2 regions of the Shinella oryzae genome follow, and region 2 is predicted to be linked to the other one. Evidence: riboswitches for the same ligand, from Rfam matches in the RefSeq annotation. Region 2 holds a riboswitch; the other holds the start of a gene.
The links. Region 2 has a riboswitch for FMN ahead of K6301_RS09520 (6,7-dimethyl-8-ribityllumazine synthase). Riboswitches for the same ligand answer to the same signal wherever they lie in the genome.
Positions count from the first base shown of each region.

Region 1 (7,834 bases), on a different replicon from region 2:
AGGAGCCGGCGTGCGACCTCCGCGATCTTCTCGACATAGGTGGCGTAGATGGCCTCCGCGTCGGCATGATTACGCTCCCATCCGCGATATCGCATGACGCCGATGCCGATCGTTGCAGGCTTCTGCCGGTCACGCAGGGCGTCGGATTGCGCCGGCGCCTGCAGCCCGAAGGCAAGATCGGGAAAGCGATGGTCGGGCGCGGTGTCGATGCCCAGGCCCCGGACGTAGCGCAGGGAAAAGTCATCGCGGTAAGAGCGATAGGTGGCCATGCGCGCGGCCGATGTGAGGAACCAGCGACTGAGCGCGCCGCGGATCGGGCCGGCACCGATGCTGACGAAGGCGATGCGGGCGCCGCGCAGCCTGGCGGCAAGGCACCACCAGTAAACGATGAACGGCCAGCCGAAAGGCGACTCCTGGAAGTCATCAAGGATACCCGTCCCGGGGATCACCATCACATCGACATCGCCCATTATGCGCAGGATCGAGGCAAGGCTGACGAGCCGGCTGAAATTGCGCCCCAGCCCACTTTCGAGCCAGCGCCGCGTTCGTGAGACAGAGGCCCTGCGGGCGCGCAGGCCGATCACGTCAAGTCTGAACCGTTCGCGGATCGCTGCCGGATTGGAGCAGACGCATAACAGGTTCGCATCGGGAAGCGCTCCGCGCAGAAAGCCGAGCATCGCCTCAAGCGAGCCGTCATTTCCCGAGTTTCCGGACCCGAATTGCCCAAGCAAGGCGATTTTCATGGAGCGTCCGCCGCTGTCGAGTATGCGTTGAAAGGACAGTCAAGCGGCCGCACTATCGCGCCGTGATGCAGTGCGGAAAACGCCGATATTCGGAGACAGGACCTGCGCCGAAAGAGGTAGAAAGCAGGCCATCTCCTGCCAAGAGCCGCCCGCGGCCTCCAACGCCCAGCTTCTCCCATGACCCATCCGGCTTACAAAAGAAGCAGAGGGCCGCCATGAAGATCGCCTATTTCGTCCTGCCGCATCTCGGCGGCACCTACACCGTGTTCAGAAACCTGCGTGCGGGTCTCGCCCCGCACGGGATCGAGCTTTGCTGGCTCGGCCTCGCGCCGGCGGGCCAAGGGCTTGCTTCAGGACTGGAGCAGGAAGCGGCATTCGGCACGCTCGTGGAGGTACCGTCCCAGGTGGACGACAGGGCCGCCGCGCGCCTATTGGAGAGGGCGATCCTTGCGGGCGGGTTTGACGGCGTGGTGGTCAATGTGCTCAGCGACCGCATACAGACCAATATCGTGCGCTATCTTCCCGCCGATCTCATTCGCCTGATGGTCGTACACAACATCACGCCGGGAACCTATGCGGCGGCCGAGGCGATCCGGCCTCATGTGCATGCGACGGTCTGCGTGTCGCAGCGCTGCCGCGATGATCTTGTGAAGCGCCATCACTTCCCCGCCGGGCGCACCAGCGTCATCGCCAACGCCGTTGCGCTGGATGCTTTCCCCGAAACCGGACGGTCGCCACGACCGAGCGGGCAGGGACTTCGCCTTCTTTTTCTCGGACGGATCGAGGACGCCTCCAAAGGTGTGTTCTGGCTGCCCGACATCCTGGCGCGGCTGCCGGCATCATCGACCCTGACCATCGCCGGCGACGGCCCCGATCTCAAACGATTGAAGGCTGCGATGCCGGAACGGGCGCCGCGGATCGTTTATGCCGGAGCCGTTGCGACGCAAGCCGTGCCCGCGCTGCTGGCGCGCCATGATATCTTCCTCATGCCATCGCGCTACGAAGGATTGCCGATGGCGCTGGTGGAGGCCATGGCGGCGGGATGCGTGCCGGTCGCCTCGCGGCTTCGCGGCGTTACCGACATGATCGTGGAGCATGGCCGTGACGGGCTGCTTTTCCCGGTCGGCCATACCGCCAGTGCTGCCGAGACCGTTCGCACTCTCGACACGGATCGTGCGCAGCTTTGTAGCCTCTCGGTCGCTGCGCGTCGCAAGGTCGAAGGCGCTTTCACGGTGGAGCACATGGCGGCCGGCTACGCCACGATATTGCGCGGGATCGCGGCAGACCCGCCATCAATCGCCGCACCCCTTTCGATCGACGGTTGGTCGATACCGCGCGGGCTGCGTGCCGGCCTGCGCACCTTTCTGCCGCGGCCGCTGAAGAACTGGCTGCGGGGTGTCCGGGAGCGGCTTTGAGCCATGGTATCCAACAAGGAACAGGGAAGATGCGGACCATTGGTTTTACCCTACTGATCGGCCTCATGTTGCTGGCCGGTCGCGTCATGCCAGCCGGTGCCGAGGCGCGCTTTCCCCTGCGCATCGCCGCTTTAGGCACATATCTGGAGGATGCGGCCGGAAAGCCGTTCCTCATCACAGGCGATGCGGCCTGGTCGCTGATCGCCGATCTTCCGCCCGAGGATGCCGATCTCTACATTGCCGATCGAAAGGCGCGAGGGTTCAACACCATCCTGGTCTCGCTGATCGAGCATGAATTCGCGCGCAACGCGCCGAATAACGCAGCCGGCGTCGCGCCTTTCCTGGCGCCGGGTGACTTCGCGCGACCGAATGATCGCTATTTCGCCGATGCCGAGCACGTCCTTGATGCCGCGCTTCGGGCCGGCATGCTGGTGCTGCTGGCACCGGCCTATACCGGTGCGAACGGTGGGCCACAGGGCTGGTATGCGGAGATGGCGGCGGCGGGGCCGGAGACCTTGCGTGCTTACGGGCGCTATATCGGCAAGCGCTATGCCCGCTATCCCAACATCATCTGGGTGCAGGGCGGTGACTACGATCCACCGGACCGTGCGCTGGTCGATGCATTGGCGCTGGGCATCGAGGAGGGGGCGCCGGGCGCGATGCAGACCGTCCACGGCAATCGCGACAGCGCGACGGCCGCCTATTGGCCCGATGCGAAATGGCTGTCCATCGATACGGTCTACACCTACGAGGATGTCGCGGCCGCCGTGCAGGCACGCTATCGGGCCGGGCCGCACCGGCCGTTCTTCATGATCGAGTCGCGCTATGAAGGAGAGCATGGGGTCAAGGCGGCCGAAATCCGCAAGATCGCCTATGGTGCGCTTCTGTCGGGTGCGAGCGGCCAGGTTTTCGGCAACAACCCCGTCTGGCATTTCAGCGGCCCCGCTCTCTACGACACGCCGGAGGGATGGCGGCAGGCACTCGATAGCGAAGGGGCAAAGAGCATCGGCCATCTGGCGGGCCTGTTCGAGCGCTTCGACTGGTGGAAACTGAAACCGGACGACGGGCGGTTCGTGCGTCATATCGAAGGCATACCGTCCGCCAATGCCATATTCGCCGTCGCAGGCGATGGAACCTTTGCCGCCGCCTACGTCCAGGGCGTCGCCGCGCTCGATCTCGACCCTGCGGTCCTGGCGGCCGCGACCGACGCCGTCGAATGGTACGATCCCGCGACCGGTGCACTCGCCGCCACGGAGCCTGAAGCCGACCTGCGACGACTGGTGGTGCCGACATCCTCGAGAGCATCCAGCGCCACGGACTGGCTGGTCGTTCTGCGGGCGGCGGGTGGCCTGCGGGACAATTAGATCGGTGATACCTAACGCCGCTCTTGCATTTTCCTATCAAAATTCCTTATCTAGAGATGTTCTCAGGGCGGGGTGAAATTCCCCACCGGCGGTATCGGGCGAGAGCCCGGAGCCCGCGAGCGCCTTTCGCGAATGAAGGGGTCAGCAGATCCGGTGCGATGCCGGAGCCGACGGTTAAAGTCCGGATGGAAGAGGGCATGTCTGCAAAACCGCTCGTCTGCGCGGATGCAGGCCTGTTCGCCCAAGGGATGAATCGCCGCTACGGCAACCCTTGAAAGGCAATGAAATGGCACTGTCGAAAATTGAAGACGCAATCGCGGCCTTGGCACGTGGTGGCATGATCGTGGTCGTCGACGACGAAAACCGTGAAAACGAGGGTGACATCATCGTCGCCTCGGAGGCGGTGACGCCCGAGATCATCGCGTTCATGATGAAACACGCCCGCGGCCTCATCTGCGTGGCGATGGAGGGCGAGCGTCTCGATGCGCTCGACATTCCGCTGATGGTTCCCCAGAACACGGAGTATCTCCAGACCGCCTTCACCGTCTCCGTCGATTATCTTTCCGGCACGACGACGGGTATTTCGGCGGCTGATCGGGCGATAACCGTCAAGGCGCTGATGGATCCCGCCGCACGGCCGCAGGATTTTGCACGACCGGGCCACATATTCCCGCTGCGCGCTCATCCGCGCGGCGTGCGCGGCCGACCGGGCCACACGGAAGCCGCCGTCGATCTCGCGCGTCTCGCTGGCAAGGTGCCGTCGGGTGTGATCTGCGAGGTCGCCAACGACGACGGCACCATGGCGCGCCTGCCGGAGCTGATCGCCTTCGCAGAACAGCATCAACTGCCGCTCATCAGCGTCGAGGATCTGATCGGCTTCATCGAGGCACGCCAATCCGACGCGTCCGCGAACGCGGCTTGATCGGGTCTCTGCTAAGTCAACGACGAAGGGCTTTGAACGCAGGGTATCGGCTTGGTGAAAGGCCGGCACCCTGGGCCTGAAGCGCAGCGGAAATTTGTTTCAAGATAAATTCTATAAAAAATATAGAATGCCTGTCCGGCATCGTTTTGGGATCATAATGTCTCGTCCAGCCAAACGGACGAGACTTCATGAGCAAGACGATACGATTCAATGCCTTCGAGATGAATTGCGTGGGGCACCAATCCCCCGGCCTATGGCGTCATCCGCGCGACCGCTCCTGGGAATACAAGGATCTCGACTATTGGACGGATCTCGCGAAGCTCCTTGAAACCGGGTTCTTCGAATCCGTGTTTATCGCCGACGTCGTAGGCTATTATGATGTCTACAAGGGCAATTTGGACAATGCCCTGCTCCAGGGCGTGCAGATCCCCGTCAATGATCCGCTGCAATTGGCCAATCCCATCGCCCAGGCGACCAAGCATCTCGGGATCGGCATTACCGCATCGACCTCCTTCGAACACCCTTACACGTTCGCGCGGCGCCTCTCGACGGCAGACCACCACACGAAGGGTCGTGTCGGCTGGAACATCGTGACCTCCTACCTCGAGAGCGGTGCAAAGAATGTCGGACAAGGCGGGCTTCGCTCCCATGACAACCGCTATGATGTGGCGACCGAGTATGTCGAGGTGCTCTACAAGCTCCTCGAGGGCAGCTGGGAAGAGGGCGCTGTTGTCAGGGACAAGGAGCGCGGCATCTTCGCCGACCCCACGAAGATTCACGAGATCGGCCACAAGGGCAGATATTTCGAGGTCCCCGGGTATCATCTGAGCGAACCGTCGCCACAGCGCACGCCGGTTCTTTTCCAGGCCGGCGCATCGGGCGCGGGCAAGCAGTTCGCGGCAGGCCATGCGGAATGCGTCTTCATTTCGACACCGCTCAAGGATGCGACGCGGGCCTATGTGTCCGATATCCGACAGCGCGCCGCCGCGCAGGGCCGCGACCCGAAGAAGGTGCTGATCTATGCGATGGCGACGATCATCGTCGACGAAACCGATGCGAAAGCGCGGGCGAAATACGAAGAATACGCGAGGTATGCCTCGTATGACGGTGCGCTGGTGCTGATGTCCGGATGGACGGGCATCGATTTCGGTCACTACAAGCCCGCCGACACGGTCAAGAAGGTCAAGACGAACGCCATCATCTCGGCCGTCGAGCACCTGTCGGAAGGCGACAAGGTCTGGACGATCGAGGAACTAGCGAAGTGGGGCGGCATCGGCGGTCTCGGGCCGTTGTTTGTAGGGTCCGCCGCGACGGTTGCCGACCTGTTGCAGGAATGGGTGGAAGAGACCGATATCGACGGTTTCAACCTGGCCTATGCCCTCGCACACGAGACCTTTGCCGATGTGATCGGTTATCTCGTACCGGAGCTCCAGAAGCGCGGTGTCTACGCCACCGGTTACCGGGACGGCACGCTTCGCGAAAAGCTTTTCGGCGATGGCCCGTACCTTCCGGAAAGCCACCCCGCCCATCGCTTCCGCGATATCGAGCGGGTGAAGCGCGAGGAGGCGGATGCCGCCGCCGGCGAGGCTGCATGACGCCGATCTAGTTTTACGCGCGGCCGTAGCCGCCAACCCTTCCCAGCATACGGACCGGACGCCCCGTCACCGATCGGGCGAGCGCGGGCCTGTGTGCGTCAGGACGCAATGAGGAGCATGATACGATGACCACTTCAGCTGGTCCCGCCCTGGAAGTCAGAAACGTCTCGCTCTCCTTCAAGGGCGTCAAGGCGATTTCGGACCTGTCCTTTCAGGTCGAGCGCCGTGAAATCTGCGCTCTGATCGGTCCGAATGGCGCTGGAAAGAGCTCTCTGCTGAACATTCTGAACGGCGTCTATATACCGGATTCCGGCGAGATCGTGTTTGAGGGCGAACACTTCCGGCGCATGCAGCCGCTCGAGGCCGCGCGGCGCGGAATCGGCCGGGGTTTCCAGAACAATGCGCTGTTTTCCGGCATGAGCGTGCTGGACAATGTCATTGCCGGCCTGTCGCGCAAGTCCCGCGTGACGCTGGTCGAGGAGGCGTTCCGGCTGCCGCGTGCGCTCTCGCAGGAGAAGGCGTTTCGCGCGCGGGCTCTGGATGTGCTGAAGCTGTTCGACCTTGAGAAACATGCCGAAACTGTCGTCGGCACTTTGCCCTATGGCGTTCAGAAGAAGGTGGAGATCGCCCGCGCCATCGTCGCAAAGCCTCGCCTGCTTCTGCTGGACGAGCCGCTGGCCGGAATGAACGCCGCTGAAAAGCAGGAGATCGCGGCCGTCATCGCGCGGCTCAACAGGGAGCTGGACCTCACCGTCGTTCTCATCGAGCACGACATCGGCATCGTCCTGAAACTCGCCCACCATGTCGTTGTGCTCGACTACGGACGCAAGCTGGCCGACGGCCCGCCGGAAACCATCCGCGACAATCCGGATGTCATCGCTGCCTATCTCGGCGCACAACATGCGGAGGCCGCGGCATGAACATGTTCCTGGAAACCTTGATCGGCGGCCTGCTTGCCGGCACGATGTATTCCCTCGTCGCCATCGGCTTCGTGCTGATCTACAAGGCGTCGGGCGTCTTCAACTACGCCCAGGGCTCGCTGCTGTTGTTTGGCGCGCTCACGTTCGTCACGCTCACCGATCAGGGCGTGCCGGCGCTCGGTGCGATTGCCGTGACGATCGCCCTGCTCATCGTCACCGCCATCGCCATCGAAAAGCTGTTGCTGCGTCCGCTGACCAACCGCAGCCCCATGACGTTGTTCATGGCGACACTCGGCCTCTCCTATGTCGTGGAGGGCGTCGCGCAGGGCATCATGGGATCGCAGGTGCGGGCCCTGAACCTCGGCATCGACGACCTGCCGATCTTCCTCGGCGACATCATGATCAGCCAGTTCGACCTCATCGCCGCCGGCGTGGCGCTTGCAATCGTCGTCGTCCTGTCGCTGCTGTTCAACCGCACGCGCATCGGCATCCAGCTGCGGGGCGTGGCGGACGATACGCGCGCGGCGCTGTCGCTCGGCATCGATATCAACCGCATCTGGCAAATCGTCTGGGCAGTCGCCGGACTGGTCGGCCTCGTCGCCGGCTTGCTGTGGGGCGCGCGCCAGGGCGTGCAGTTCTCGCTGTCGCTGGTGGTGCTGAAGGCTCTTCCCGTCCTCATCATCGGCGGCTTCACCTCGATCCCCGGCGCCATCGTCGGCGGGCTGATCGTGGGAGCCGGCGAGAGCCTGGCCGAAACCTATATCGGCCCGTATCTCGGCGGCGGCATCACGCCCTGGTTCGCCTATGTGCTGGCGCTCGTCTTCCTTTTCATCCGCCCGGCCGGCCTGTTCGGCGAACGACAGATCGAAAGGGTC
Region 1 is NZ_CP081988.1:492,585-500,418, reverse strand. It holds gene K6301_RS18460 (polysaccharide pyruvyl transferase family protein) at 1-743, opposite strand, end outside; gene K6301_RS18455 (glycosyltransferase family 4 protein) at 959-2,158, shown strand; gene K6301_RS18450 (glycoside hydrolase family 140 protein) at 2,188-3,522, shown strand; FMN riboswitch at 3,577-3,723, shown strand; gene ribB (3,4-dihydroxy-2-butanone-4-phosphate synthase) at 3,809-4,444, shown strand; gene K6301_RS18440 (LLM class flavin-dependent oxidoreductase) at 4,633-6,039, shown strand; gene K6301_RS18435 (ABC transporter ATP-binding protein) at 6,165-6,959, shown strand; gene K6301_RS18430 (branched-chain amino acid ABC transporter permease) at 6,956-7,834, shown strand, end outside.
Region 1: it holds a riboswitch for FMN, as region 2 does, so the genes downstream of both, ribB (3,4-dihydroxy-2-butanone-4-phosphate synthase) here and K6301_RS09520 (6,7-dimethyl-8-ribityllumazine synthase) in region 2, are expected to answer to the same signal.

Region 2 (7,834 bases):
TCAAGATCAGCCTCGCCTCGGCATCGCTCGGCGGCCTGATCGGTTTCGCCGTCGCTCATGGCGTGGTTCTCGGCGGGCTCCCGAAACGCATCCGCGGCCCGCTGATGACATTCTCCGGCGTGGCCTCGAATTTTGCCGGCGTCCCCCTGGCCTTCGCCTTCCTGGCGACACTCGGACCCGTCGGCATCCTGACGGTCTTCCTCAAGACACAGATCGGTGTGGACCTGCGCCTGCTGGGTTTCAACCTCATCTCCTTCTGGGGCCTGACGGTAACCTATCTCTTCTTCCAGATTCCGCTGATGATTCTCATCATCACGCCCGCTCTCGACGGGCTGAGACGCGAGTGGCGCGAAGCGGCGGACATCCTGGGAGCTTCCGGCACGCAATACTGGCGCTACGTCGCCTTCCCCATCCTGCTGCCTTCTCTTCTCGGCGCCTTCGCACTGCTGTTCGCGAATGCCTTCGGCGCCGTTGCCACCGCCATGGCGCTCACCGGCTCGTCGCTCAACATCGCGCCGATCCTGCTCTTCGCCCAGATCCGCGGCGATGTGCTCGGCAACCCGCATCTCGGCTATGCCCTCGCCTTCGGCATGATCGTCGTGACCGGTGTCGCCAACGCCATCTACATCTGGCTTCGCGCCCGCAGTGAAAGGTGGCTGAAATGAAAAGGTTCTGGGCCTGGGGCGCCCTCATCTTCGGGCTGCTCTATTTCCTTCTCCCGCTGGTCGGCATGACCAATTTTTCGCTCAAGATGCGGCGCGGCTCCTATTCGTTCGATGCCTATGCCGTCGTCCTCAGCGATCCGCGTTTCCAGGAAACCTTCACCTACTCGGTGGTGATGGCGCTGTTCACCATCGCCTTCGGCGTGCTGCTCGTCGTGCCGACGGCCTACTGGATCCGCCTGAAGCTTCCGGGCCTGCGCCCCTATGTTGAATTCGTCACGCTCCTGCCGCTGGTCATCCCGGCCATCGTCATCGTCTTCGGCTATATCAGGCTCTACAACACCTCGAGCTGGCTGCCGCTGACAGGCAGCGCGACCGGCACGAACATCCTCCTGATGTTCGGCTATGCGACGCTGGCCCTGCCCTACATGTACCGTTCCGTCGACACCGGCCTGCGCGCCATCGACATCGCAACGCTGACGGAGGCCGCCCAGAGCCTCGGCGCCGGCTGGACGACGATCCTCGCCAAGATCATCCTGCCCAATGTGCTGGTCGCGGTTCTCTCGGGCGCCTTCCTGACCTTCGCCATCGTCATCGGCGAGTTCACCATGGCGGCTCTTCTGAACCGCCCGGCGTTCGGACCCTACATGCAGCTGCTCGGCGCCAACCGGGCCTACGAGCCGGCGGCTCTTGCCGTGATCGCCTTCGGCATCACCTGGGGCTGCCTCGGCCTGATCCAGCTTGTCTCCCGTTTCCAGAAGGGCGCGCAAAGCGCCGCCTAAGGACCCCTTATGAGCTTCCTGACCCTCACCAGCCTTCAGAAATCGTTCGGCCCCGTCCAGGTCGTCAAGGATTTCAACATGTCCATCGAGAAGGGCGAGTTCATCTCGTTCCTCGGTCCGTCCGGCTGCGGCAAGACCACGGTGCTGCGCATGATCGCCGGTTTCGAGACGCCCTCCGGCGGCACCATCACCATCAACGGCAAGAGCCAGGCGAACCTGCGCCCCAACCAGCGCAACATCGGCATGGTCTTCCAGGCCTATGCGCTCTTCCCAAACATGAACGTCGCCGAAAACGTCGCCTTCGGCCTCAAGGTCGCCGGTCGTCCCAAGGCGGAGATCGACCAGCGCGTCAAGGAGATGCTCGGCCTCATCAAGCTCGACCACCTCGCCGACCGCTACCCCTACCAGATGTCGGGCGGCCAGCAGCAGCGCGTGGCGCTCGCCCGCGCGCTCGCGCCGAAGCCGCAGGTCCTGCTGCTCGACGAGCCGCTGTCGGCCCTCGACGCCAAGATCCGCGTGTCGCTGCGCGAAGAGATCCGCATGATCCAGCAGCAGCTCGGCATCACCACCGTCTTCGTTACGCACGACCAGGAAGAGGCGCTGTCGATCTCAGACCGCATCGTGGTCATGAATGCCGGCCGCGCAGACCAGATCGGCGCGCCCGCCGATATCTACAACCGCCCCGCCACGCGCTTCGTCGCCAACTTCGTCGGCACGCTGAACCTCATCGAGGCGAAGGTCGTCGATCCCGCCGCCAACCGCGTGTCGATCGGCGACCAGGGCGTCACCCTGCGCGAGCCGCTCGGCGACGTGAAGGCGGATGACACGATCTCGCTGGCGCTGCGTCCCGAGGCCGGGTCGATCGCGCCGGGTGCTAAGGGCGATACCGCGCTGTCCGGCGAGGTGGTCTCCACCAACTTCCTGGGCTCGGTCATCCGAACCCGCATGAAGGTCGGCGAAAGCATCATCTCCTTCGACATGTTCAACAGCCCGGGCCTCGTGCCCCCGGTGGTGGGCGAGACGGTCACGCTGCGTTTCGTGGCGAGCGACCTGCTCATCATCCGCGACTAGCCGTTCATTCCAGCCTTCCAGCGAAGGTTGGAAAATTCTGTCGTGAAAGTCGCTCTTTGCGTCGCCCGCGGATTTGATCCGCGGGCGTTTGCCCGTTATGGTCCTGATGTTCTCAGGGCGGGGTGAAACTCCCCACCGGCGGTATCCGGAGCAATCCGGGAGCCCGCGAGCGCCTTCCGCGAATGGGAGGGTCAGCAGATCCGGTGCGATGCCGGAGCCGACGGTCACAGTCCGGATGAAAGAGGGCAAGCAGGACCACCGCCGCGCTGGCGGAGAGCTTGCATGTTCGCCCAAGGGGACCGTTGAAAAATGGCTCAACCCTTGAAAGGCCTAGACATGAATGCGAATGCCACCCCCTCCTCCCGTATCGCCGTCATCCGCGCCCGCTGGCACGCCGGCATCGTCGATCAGGCGGTCGATTCTTTCGTCGCCGAATGGAAAGCGCTTGGCGGCCGCGCCGAGGATGTCGACGTGATCGACGTGCCGGGCGCGCTTGAAATTCCGCTCCATGCCCAGCTGCTCGCCCGCACCGGCAAATATGCCGCCATTCTCGGCGTCGCGCTCGTCGTCGACGGCGGCATCTACCGCCACGATTTCGTCGCCGGCACCGTGGTGGATGCCATCGTGCGCGTCGGCCTCGATACCAATGTGCCGGTTCTCTCTGCCGTGCTGACGCCGCACAACTTCCAGGAATCGGAAGCGCATATCGCCTTCTTCCGCGACCATTTCGTCATCAAGGGCAAGGAAGCCGCCAACGCCGCGCGCCAGATCATCGACGCCCGCGCGCAGGCCGCTCTCGCCGCCGTCGCTTGAATCGATGCCTCAACGAGCGGAATCGTCCTGCCAGCGCATGGCGATAACGCGTTGAAATGACAAGAGCAGACCCGGCGCCGGCCGGGTTTGCTATGGTCCCAGCATGGCGCGCTGCCGTGCCGGACGATCCCGCCCGCATGCCCGATGCACCGCACAAGTCCCAATGTTGGGGGTGCGCGATTTACGGATAAATCACCTCTCCCGGCTTACCATGCGCACGACCGCCTGTTGCGCGGGCTCATTTCCGGCGGCCACCGGCATGCCCGTCCTTCCGGCCCGTGGCAACGAGGCCGACTTAACGGCAGGGGAACAGCGCGATGTCGAAACGGTTCAGCAAACATGACGCGATGGAGGCCGGCGCGCTGACGGACACCTTCATGCGCCTCAAGCGCGGTTCGATCACCCGCCGCCATTTCCTGGGAGTAACCGGCCTCGGCCTCGCCGCCGCCGTTCTCGCCCGCCAGGCGGGGTTCTCATCGGCCGCCCATGCGAGCGACGATCTTGGATCGAGCATGTCGATCGCGACATGGCCGAACTATCACGACCCGGCGACGTTCGAGGCCTTCACCGCTGCCACGGGCGTCGCGGTAGAGGTGAACATCTTCGGTTCGAACGAGGAGATGCTGGAGGCGCTGCGGGCCGACAGCGCCCGATGGGACCTGTTCGTGCCGACCAACTACACGATCTCCACCTATGCCCGCCTCGGGCTGATCGAACCGATCGACCTGTCCCGCCTGCCGAATTTCGATGCAGGCACCCAAAATGCCCGCTTCACCAGCCAGGGTACCGCCGAGGGCAAGGTCTTTGCGCTGCCGAAGAACTGGGGCACGACCGGCATCGCCTACAACACGGACAAGGTGAAGGTCACGAGCTGGAAGGAGTTTTTCGCGGCCGCCATGGACGAGGCGGACGGCCGCGCGATCGTGCACGACTACCAGCTCACCGCCATCGGCAACGCCCTCGTCTCGCTCGGCTTCTCCTTCAACTCGGTGAAGCCCGAGGAGCTTGCCAAGGCGGGGGAACTGTTGCTTGAGGTCAAGCCGCATCTCTATGCCGTCACCAGCGACTATCAGCCCGCCATGCGCGGCACCGATGCCTGGATGACCATGTGCTGGACCAATGACGGCGCGCAGCTCAGTCGCGACGTGCCCGAGATCGCCTTCACCCTCGGTTCTGATGGTGGGGAGATCTGGTCGGATTTCTACGCCATTCCGAAGAATGCGCCCAACAAGCCAGCCGGCTACGCGCTGTTGAACTTCCTGATGGACCCGCAGAAGGCGGTGCGCGAACATATCGCCAATGGCACGCCGGCCACCGACAGCCGCGTCGTCGCCCTGCTGCCGGCCGAAATCACCGGCAACAGGATCGTCTATCCCGACGAGGCCGCGCTCACGCCGCTCGAATTCGGCGCCGCCGTCACGCTCACGGATCCGGCCCGCGCCGAGATTATGGCGCGGTTCAAGGCGGCCTGAGCCGCAGGCGGCCTCAGACCGAGCCCAGCGGCCCCTGATGCACGACGATGCGCGCGTGATAGGGCACGCGCTTGTAGAGATCGATCACGTCCTGATTGACGAGCCGCACGCAGCCCGACGAGGTCGCCTTGCCGATCGATTTCCATTCCGGCGAGCCGTGCAGGCGGTAGAGCGTGTCCTTCCCGTCCTGGAAGATATAGAGCGCCCGCGCGCCGAGCGGGTTCTTGATGCCGGGATCCATGCCGCCATTCTCGACCGAATATCGGGCAAGGCTCGGCGTGCGCGCGATCATGTCGGCCGGCACCTTCCAGCGCGGCCAGGGCTGGCGCCAGTGGATGATGCCCTCGCCCTCCCAGGCAAAGCCGTCGCGGCCGATACCGACACCGTAACGCATCGCCGTACCGCCGGGCTCGACCAGGTAGAGGAAGCGGCCGGGCGTATCCACCACGACGGTGCCCGGTGCTTCGCCGGTCGGATCCTTCACGCGCTGGCGATAGTATTTCGGGTCGATCTCCTTGTAGGGGATCGCGGGAATGAGATGTCCGCCATCCTCGACGGCCGCATAGCGCGCGGCAAGCTCCTCGTCCGTCGCCGGGACGATCGGGTAGCTGACCTTCTGCGGAACGGGCACATTCTTCACGCCGCCTTGTGTGGTTGCGCACCCCGCCAGCGTCGCTGCAGCCCCCATGAGGAAGGCCCTGCGCGACAAGACACCGATCTCAGACATTTCTGGAAACAACTCCTGCAAATCCCGTATGGATGCAGGATCGCTAGCCAACGGCGATGCCGGCGGCAAGCGATTGGAAGATCACATCTTCGGGATGCACAGCGTTACCGTCGCGGCCGTTGCCGTCACGACACGGCAGCGGCCGCAAAACGGTCAGGTCGACTGGCCGGCAAGCCAGTTGTGCCAGTCGTTCTCACTGCCGACGAAGACGTTGAGATCGATCTTGCCGCTCACGCCGTGCGACAGGCCCGAGCCGGAATACTGCCAGAACAGCCAGCGGCGGTTCGGGTAACGCACCGACGGATGGGCGGCGACCGAGCGCAGCCAGAACGGATATTCCTTCAGCTCGCCCGACAGGTTGTCGGCGTAGAAGTCCGGTGCGGTATAGATGATCGGCCGCTTGCCGTAATGGCGCTCCAGCCGCTCGGCGAAGACACGGATCTTCTCGACATACTGCGCACGCGTCAGGCGGCGCTTGCACTTCGATTCACCGTTGTATTCGGCGTCGATGACGGGCGGCAGCGCGTCCGGGTCCTTCGGCACGTTGCGGATGAACCAGTCCGCCTGCTCGCTGGCCACGCGGCACCAGTAGAAGAAGTGATAGGCGCCGCGGCGGATGCCCGCCTCCTTGGCGGCGCGCCAGTTGTGACGGAACATCGGGTCGGTGTGGTCGCCGCCGTCGGTGGCCTTGATGAAGGCGAAGTTGGCGCCCTGCGTGCGCAGCTTCACCCAGTCGATATCGCCCTGCCAGCGCGAAACGTCGACACCGTGGACCTGGTAGTGCTTGGGCGCGCGCTTGCCGAAATTGATCGGCTTGGCATCGCGGAACTGCTGGCTGTAGATGCGTGAGCGCTTGCCGAGCTTCCCGATGGACGGCATCTCGGCCGTTACCGCGCCCTCTTCGGGACGCGCGGTAGGACGCACCGCCTTCTCGGCAACGGCTTCGAAGGCATGGGTTTCAGGCACCGGCCCGGCCCAGGCGAGCATTTCGCTCGCACCTTCGGCCTTCACCTTGCCCTGGCCGACCGCCACTTCCGGCACCGGCCCGGTCGCCTTGACCGAACTCGTCGTCTCGCGCGACGGCTTGATGGACAGGACCGTTTCGGGACCTGCGCTCGACGCGCAGCCCGCCAGGGTAACACAGCCAAGGAGGGCCGCCGTAAGGATCGAAAGACGCATAGGCACTCGCACGCAAAACTAACCGGAGCCCGCCCTCTCGCTGCAGGGACGGAATTACTAACGGAAGATTACCGCGAAATGTTAAATGCAACGTTTACAGCTGACTGAGACATTTCAGTCACTTAAGGCGAAATGCCTCGCGTTTTCTGACAATTGTTATTAATCTCTCGAAACAGCCTGACGCCGGGCGATCAGGCATGCCACATCATCCCGGCGCGATATGGCCGATGCCCTTCCGCTTGATCTCGTCGAACGACTCGTCATAGCCCGCATCCGCATAGCGGATCACGCCGAGCGAGGTGTCGTTGGTCAGGGCATGTTCGAGGCGTTCAGCCCCGCCGTTCGTTCCGTCCGCCACCAGCGTCACGCCGCAGCTCGTCATGTAGCCGGCATAGCCGCCACCGCCGGAATGCACGACGACGAGATCGGCCATGGACGAGCAGAGCAGCATGGCGTCGAGCAGCGGCCAGTCGGCGATGGCGTCGGAACCGTCCTTCATACGCTCCGTCATGATGTTGGGATGCGCCATGGCGCCGGCATCGAGATGATCGCGCGAAAAGGCGATCGGCCCCTTCAACTCGCCCGCGGCGACCAGCGTGTTGACCGCCAAGGCCAGAGCGGTGCGCTCGCCGTGCCCCAGCCAGGCAATGCGCGCCGGCAGGCCTTCGAAGGGGATATTCTCGCGCGCAAGGCGGATCCAGTTGGTGACGATGGAATTGTCGGGGAACATCTCCAGCACGAGATCGTCGATGCGGGCGATGTCGCTCTCTTCGCCCGAGAGCGCCATCCAGCGGAACGGACCTATGGCGCGCGCAAAGAGCGGACGCAGATAGGCTTCCGTGAAGATCGGGATGTCGAAGGCATCGGCCACACCACCGTCCCGCGCCTGCGTGCGGATGAGGTTGCCGTTGTCGAAGACCTCCGAGCCTCTTTTCTGGAACTCCAGCATGGCCGAGACATGCTCGACGATCGAAGCGCGGCTTGCCGCCATCAGCTGCCCCTGCCCGTCGTCGCGCAGGCCCTTCACCTGGTCGAGGCTCATGCCCTTCGGCACATAGCCGTAGACGAGGTCGTGCGCGGAGGTCTGGTCGGTGACGATGTCGGGCACGATGCCGCGCCGTGCGATCT
Region 2 is NZ_CP081987.1:1,931,190-1,939,023, forward strand. It holds gene K6301_RS09505 (ABC transporter permease) at 1-665, shown strand, start outside; gene K6301_RS09510 (ABC transporter permease) at 662-1,444, shown strand; gene K6301_RS09515 (ABC transporter ATP-binding protein) at 1,454-2,515, shown strand; FMN riboswitch at 2,620-2,766, shown strand; gene K6301_RS09520 (6,7-dimethyl-8-ribityllumazine synthase) at 2,852-3,328, shown strand; gene K6301_RS09525 (ABC transporter substrate-binding protein) at 3,646-4,800, shown strand; gene K6301_RS09530 (L,D-transpeptidase) at 4,814-5,527, opposite strand; gene K6301_RS09535 (glycoside hydrolase family 25 protein) at 5,681-6,706, opposite strand; gene K6301_RS09540 (thiourocanate hydratase) at 6,912-7,834, opposite strand, start outside.